Regions from separate parts of the Streptomyces sp. NPDC037013 genome, predicted to be linked through region 2. Evidence: riboswitches for the same ligand, from Rfam matches in the RefSeq annotation. Region 2 holds a riboswitch; each other region holds the start of a gene.

The links. Region 2 has a riboswitch for cyclic di-AMP ahead of ACZ7DY_RS16900 (LysM peptidoglycan-binding domain-containing protein). Riboswitches for the same ligand answer to the same signal wherever they lie in the genome.
Region 1: it holds a riboswitch for cyclic di-AMP, as region 2 does, so the genes downstream of both, ACZ7DY_RS06590 (C40 family peptidase) here and ACZ7DY_RS16900 (LysM peptidoglycan-binding domain-containing protein) in region 2, are expected to answer to the same signal.
Region 3: it holds a riboswitch for cyclic di-AMP, as region 2 does, so the genes downstream of both, ACZ7DY_RS21620 (M23 family metallopeptidase) here and ACZ7DY_RS16900 (LysM peptidoglycan-binding domain-containing protein) in region 2, are expected to answer to the same signal.

Annotation. Positions count from the first base shown of each region.
Region 1 is NZ_JBVJRV010000002.1:312,607-314,799, forward strand. Features, by position in the region: gene ACZ7DY_RS06590 (C40 family peptidase) at 1-1,194, opposite strand, end outside; cyclic di-AMP (ydaO/yuaA leader) riboswitch at 1,203-1,358, opposite strand; gene pcrA (DNA helicase PcrA) at 1,627-2,193, shown strand, end outside.
Region 2 is NZ_JBVJRV010000004.1:527,660-529,852, forward strand. Features, by position in the region: gene ACZ7DY_RS16895 (TIGR03557 family F420-dependent LLM class oxidoreductase) at 1-34, opposite strand, end outside; gene ACZ7DY_RS16900 (LysM peptidoglycan-binding domain-containing protein) at 241-978, opposite strand; cyclic di-AMP (ydaO/yuaA leader) riboswitch at 983-1,150, opposite strand; gene ACZ7DY_RS16905 (SigB/SigF/SigG family RNA polymerase sigma factor) at 1,877-2,193, shown strand, end outside.
Region 3 is NZ_JBVJRV010000005.1:589,154-591,346, forward strand. Features, by position in the region: gene ACZ7DY_RS21620 (M23 family metallopeptidase) at 54-857, opposite strand; cyclic di-AMP (ydaO/yuaA leader) riboswitch at 870-1,032, opposite strand; gene ACZ7DY_RS21625 (M16 family metallopeptidase) at 1,250-2,193, opposite strand, start outside.

The sequences.
Region 1 (2,193 bases), on a different contig from region 2:
GCCGTGGATCGGCATGTAGTAGATCGACTCGACGCGGACGTTCGCGCCCGGCTTCGGGGCGTGGATCATCTTGCCGTTGCCGATGTAGATCCCCACGTGGCTGATGTCGTCGTAGAAGAACACCAGGTCACCCGGTTTCGCGTCCGCCGTTTTCACGGTCGTGCCGGCCTTCACCTGGTCCCACGTGGTGCGCGGCAGGGAGATCCCCGCGGCCTTCCACGCGTCCTGGGTGAGCCCGGAGCAGTCGTAGGAGTCGGGGCCGGTGGCGCCCCAGACGTACGGCTTGCCGATCTGTGCCTCCGCGAAGTCGATGACCTTCGCGGCCTTGGTGGCGTAGCCGCCGTCCGTGGTGCCGGAACCCGTACCGGACCCCGAGCCCGCGTCCGCACCGGACCCCGCGTCCGACCCCGTGTCGGACCCGGAGCCCTGGCCCTGCTCGCGCTCCTTCTGCCGCCGCGCCTCCTCCGCCCTGCGCTCGCGCTCCGCCTCGGCGGCCTGCTCGCGGGCGAGCTTCTCGGCCTTCCGCCTGGCCTCCTGCTTCTTCTTCCGCTCGATCTCCGCGAGCCGCGCCTTCTCCTGGGCCGTCAGCCGCGACAGGAGTTCGCGTGCGTCGCCCAGCTTCTTCTGGACGGTCCGCTTGCTCGTCCTGAGGTCGTCCCGCGAGTCGCTGAGGGTCTCCAGACTCTTCGCGGCCCGCGTGCGCTGCTTCGTCGCCGACGCCCGCTGCGCCTGGTAGTCGTCGACCGCCTTCTTCTGGCGCGTGGTCAGCCGGTCCGCCAGGTGGTTCTGGTCGAAGTAACCCTGCGGGTCGTCGGCGAGCATCATCGCGGCCGTCTCGGAGACGGCCCCGGTGCGGTACTGCGCGGCGGCGAACGAGCCGAGCTCCTTGCGCGCGGCGTTCAGCCTGTCGGTGCGCCTGGCCACGTCGTCCAGGAGGTGGTCGACCTTCTTGCGCTGCTTGTCGGTGCGCTCCTTGGCCGAGTTGTACTTCTGGGTGGCCACGCCGGCCTGCCGGTAGAGCTCGTCGACCTTCTTCTGGACCTCTTCGAGGCTGGGTCCGGCCGGCGCGGAGGGCGCCGCCTGGGCGCTCTGCGACAGGAGGGCGACGGAGGTGAGGGCAGCCGTCGTGAGGCCGAGGGCGGGGGCCGTGCGAATTCCGGCTGCCCGGGTCCGCGGCTTGCGGTGCGACGCCAAGGGAGGCGACTCCTTCCGTAGACCGCCTACCGGGTTAGCTGTCGGGTTCGGGCGGGTGGTCCGGAAGGTTGCCCTACGGTCCCGTACTTCGTACGGGACCGATTCACCCCAAGTTTTCGGTGGGTCCCCGGCTCCGAACATGTCGGACTCGGCGGAGGCCACCCGTTCCCGGCGGGGTTCGCCGGTGGGGGACGAGCGGCCCGCGGAGCACGCTAGCCAACCCGTGTGGCCCGTGTGAAGGTTGATGTTCGATATGCCCGATACATTTTCGTGATGTTGCGGAGCCCGTGCCGTGACCCCCACCGGCCGGATGCGGAGGGTCATCGTCCGCGAGCCGGGCGTAGCGCGCCGCCCGGTGGCGTGCCAGGTCACATGTGAGGTGACCGGAACCCGCAGCGGGTTGTCAGTGGGGCCGCCTAGACTCGGGAGGCGATGAGCAGCCTCTTTGATGACAGCTTCCTGGCGGACCTGCAGCCCTCCCGGGCCGCGGACGAAGAGCCCCCGCCGCCGCCCGAGGACAGCGCTCCGGAACCGGTTCCGGACGACTTGTTCAGCGGGAAGTTCGACGTGCCCATGACCCGGGACACGCACTACCGCGACGGCGCCCCGCGCCCGGTCATCGACCCGGCGTCGCTCCTCGACGGCCTGAACGAGAACCAGCGCGCGGCCGTCGTCCACGCGGGCTCCCCCCTGCTCATCGTCGCCGGCGCCGGCTCCGGCAAGACCCGCGTGCTGACCCACCGCATCGCGTACCTCCTCGCCGAGCGCGGTGTGCACCCCGGCCAGATCCTGGCGATCACCTTCACGAACAAGGCCGCGGGCGAGATGAAGGAGCGCGTCGAGCAGCTCGTCGGCCCGAGGGCCAACGCCATGTGGGTGTCGACCTTCCACAGCGCCTGCGTCCGCATCCTGCGCCGCGAGTACAAGAAGCTGGGCTTCACGTCCTCCTTCTCGATCTACGACGCCGCCGACTCCAAGCGCCTGATGGCCCTGGTCTGC
Region 2 (2,193 bases):
ACGCCTCGGCGGCCAGCTTGTAGCCGATCTCCATGTGCTCCTCGTCTCCTCGCGCGTCGGCGTCGTTTCGTCCGCACAGAGGTACCCGCCGACATTCGGGCATAACGCCCACCGACGTCCCCATTCTTTTCACCCGCCCGTTTCCCCCGCACGTCGAACGGGTCGGCGGCCCGGAACGAGGACACGCCGCGAGCCCCGGACACGGGTGCCGGGGCTCGCGGTGATCGAGGGGGGTGCGGTCTAGTACGGGCCGTTGACGTTGTCGATCGAGCCGTAGCGGTCGGCCGCGTAGTTGCAGGCGGCGGTGATGTTGGCGACCGGGTCGAAGCTGTCCATCGCCGTGCCAGCCACGTGGTACGCGGAGAACGTGGGGCCGATGACCTGGAGCAGTCCCTTGGACGGGGTGCCGGCGACCGCGTTGGAGTCCCAGTTGTTGATGGCCAGGGGGTTGCCGGAGGACTCGCGCATGATGTTGCGGTGGATGCCCTCGTAGGTGCCGGGGATGCCCTGCTGAGCCATGATGTCGAGCGACTCCTTGATCCAGCCGTCGAGGTCGTTCGTGTAGGACTTCGGGGCCGGGGCGACGGCGGGCTCGGCGGCGGCCGTGTCGCGCTCGGACCGGTCCGCCCGCTCGGTGGATGCCTCGGAGGCGTCCTGGCCCTCCTTGCCCAGGGTGAGCTCGATGCCCGGGCGTATCAGCGCCGGGTTGTCACCGAGGGCGCCGCGGTTGTCCTGGTACAGCCTCTTCCAGCCGCCGCTGAGGTGGTGCTCCTGCGCGATCTTGGCGAGGGAGTCGCCGGAGACCACGACGTACGTGTTCGGGGCGGCGGCGGGCCGGGCGGCCACTGCGGGCTGCGCGGCGGCCGTGGTGGCACCGAGCACGGGGAGCACGAGCACGGCCCCGCCCGCTCCTGTGGCGGCGATGCCCCGGCCGAGCGAGCTGGACTTGGGGCGGCGGTGCTTACCCTTTGCAGGCATGACGAATTCCTCTCCGTCGCCTACGAGGTGAGCTGTCGGGTTCGGACTGGAGGTGTCCGGTCGTAACGGGCGTACGACTTAACCCCGAGCCGGCCCGGGATTCCGGGTCGGCGGCTTACCTGGGTCCCCCGCTCCTGCCGTGCGTAAGTGAGTGGGTGGGCGAGTTTCCGGACAGCGGCAGGATTCGGCGTTCCATCCGGATTGACGGTGACGTTAAGCGAGAAAGCCCGGGGGGAACAAGGCGGGAATTCGATCGGTGAATGCGTCCGGCGCTTTCCTGGCGTCCGGCTGTCCTCCGCATCCGTAGATCAAAATGACTCAACTCTCCATGCGCAGAAGGAAGTGCTCTCGGCGGATCCAAAGGCTCTCCGCTGCCGCCCCTGTGACTCATTTCACGGAATGAGGGGAGGGGCTGAGGTGCGATACCCGGGGGCGGACCGCGTTATACCGGTCAATCGGCATTAAATCGGGCACATGCGCTTCGGTGTGAAGGGTGCGTTTCAGTCAAAACGGGCACGAGGCCTTCGTTCCTGAAAACCCAGAACCCTTTATCCCGTCAGAATTCTCCACCCCGTCAGATTCTTCACCGCTTCACCGCGGGAGTGAATATCGGCGTGTGCCGGAGACGTGCCTTATCGCGCCGCCGATCGCAACACCGTTGCGGGCAAGCGGTATTACGAGAGAGGCCTCCTCGGCAGGTTTGCGGACCGCCGTCCGACGCGCTCTCAACTCTTGGCCGCAACAGGCGGGTTTGGCTCCGCTGATCTCGGACAGGCGGTACTTCGACGTGCTTGGGCAGACAGGCACATTCACGGGAGCGGTGCCGACCCGGCCGCCTCGAGGTGTGTCTCGTCGCGCTCCCGTGCTGCCGATACCAGCAGTTCGACGGGAGGCACACATGCTGAGCGAGACAGGGCAGACGCACCGAGTGGCAGACACCCGGACCGGGCGGGACACCCCGGACACGACCGCCGACTTCGAGCGCCTGGCCGTCCTGCCTGCCGGCCCCGAGCGGCAGCGGCTGGTGGAGCACATCGTGGAGGCATGGCTCCCGGTGGCCCACCGTCTGGCGGGCAAGTTCCGTGACCGGGGCGAGCCCCTGGACGACCTGGAGCAGGTCGCGGCCCTCGGTCTGGTCAAGGCCGTCGACCGCTACGACCCGGCGCAGGGCCCGTTCCTCCCGTACGCGCTGCCCACCATCGTCGGAGAGGTCAA
Region 3 (2,193 bases), on a different contig from region 2:
CCCGGCTCGTGAGGAGCCGGGGCCTTCGTGCAGTGCTGCGGGGTACGCGTCGGTCAGACGTTGACGCCGTGCGCGCGCAGGTACGCGATGGGGTCGATGTCCGAGCCGTAGTCCGGGCCGGTGCGGGCCTCGAAGTGGAGGTGCGGGCCGCTGGAGTTGCCGGTCGAGCCGGAGAGGCCGATCTGCTGGCCCGGGGTGACCGTCTGGCCGACGGAGACACCGAGGGACGACATGTGGCCGTACTGGGTGTACGTGCCGTCGTTCATCTTGATGACCACGTTGTTGCCGTAGGCCCCGCCCCAGCCCGCCTCGACGACGGTGCCGGAGCCGACCGCGTGGACGGAGGTGCCGGAGGCGGCGTGGAAGTCGATGCCGGTGTGGCTGCCGGAGGACCACATGGCGCCGCCGGTCTGGTAGCCCGTGGAGACGTACGAACCGGAGACCGGGGCCACGTAGGTGTTCAGGCGCTTGCGCTCGGCCTCGCGGGCGGCGCGCTCCTTGGCCTCGCGCTCCTTCTTGGCCTTCGCCTTGGCCTCGGCCTCCGCCTTGCGCTTCTCCTCGGCCGCCTTCTTCTTGGCGGCCTCTTCGGCCTTCTTGGCGGCAGCGGCGTCGTCGGCGGCCTGGCGCTGGGCTGCGGCCTGCGCGTCGACGCTGTCGGCGAGCGAGTCGCCGACGGATATCGCCTGGGTGAGGCCGGTGTGCTCCACGGCCGCTTCGTCGGCGGCGGCGAGCGCGGGGGCGGCAAGGCCTCCGATGACACCGGTGGTGGTGAGCGCCGCGACACCCGCGACGTTCGCGGTGGTCCGCGTGAGACGGCTCGGACGACGGTGCTTCCCGGTGGCACGGGTGAACGCCATGTGGCGGGTGTTCCTTTCCTTCCCTCTCGCCTACCGGGTTAGCTGACGGGTTCGGAGCAGGAAGGTCTCCTACGGGTCCCTCACCTCGCGGCAAGGTGCCCGATTCACCCCAGGGGACATGTGGGTCCCCGGCTCCCCTGGCTTGCGCCGTACGGGGACTCGGCGATGACTGTCCGGTGCCGCGGATGCGGCGTACTGCGCGACGAACAGCCGGACCGACGCTAAACGGGGCCTCTTTCAATCCACAAACAGAACTCGACTTTTGTAGCGCACGCCACAGGGCAGACGGGCAACCACCGTATGAATACGGACATATGAGGACCCCGGCGGCCGAAGCGGTCACCGGGGTCCGATATGTCCTGACTGTCACTCAGCCCGTGCGCACGTCACCGTCAGCCCGTGACCACACTCACTTCGCCGATCCCGAGGGCCCTGACGGGCTCCTCGATCTGCGAGGCGTCCCCCACGAGGATCGTCACCAGACGGTCCTCCGGGAAGGCGTTCACGACGGCCGCGGTGGCCTCCACGGTGCCGGTGTCGGCCAGCCGGCGGTACAGCTGCGCCTGGAAGTCGTCCGGCAGGTGCTGCTCGACCTGGTCGGCGAGGGTGGCCGCCACGGAGGCGGCCATCTCGTACTTGAGGGGGGCCACGCCCACCAGGTTCTGCACGGCGACGTCGCGCTCGGCGTCGGTGAGCCCCTCGGCGGCGAGGGTGCGCAGGACCTTCCAGAGGTCCTCCAGCGCCGGCCCGGTGTTCGGGGTGTCCACGGAGCCGCTGATGGCCAGCATCGCCGCGCCCGTGCCGTCCGGCGCCGAGCGCAGGACCTGGCTGAACGCCCGTACGCCGTAGGTGTATCCCTTCTCCTCGCGCAGGACGCGGTCCAGGCGGGAGGTGAGCGTGCCACCCAGGCAGTACGTGCCGAGCACCTGGGCGGGCCAGACGCGGTCGTGCCGGTCGGCGCCGACGCGGCCGATCAGCAGCTGCGTCTGGACCGCTCCGGGACGGTCCACGATCACGATGCGGCCGCGGTCGTCGGCGGTCACCGGCGGGACCGGGCGGGGCTCGCCCGGGGAGCCCGTCCAGGCGCCCACGGTGTCCGCGAGGACGGCGTCCAGGTCGGTGCCGGCCAGGTCGCCGACGACGACGAGGGTGGCCGTGGCGGGCCGGACGTGCTTCTCGTAGAAGGTGCGCACCGCCGCCGAGTCGATGGCCGCGACCGTCTCCTCGGTGCCCTGGCGCGGTCGCGACATGCGCGAGGTCGCGGGGAAGAGCTGCTTGGACAGCTCCTTGGCGGCACGGCGGGGCGGGTTGGCGGCCTCGTGCGGCAGCTCGTCCA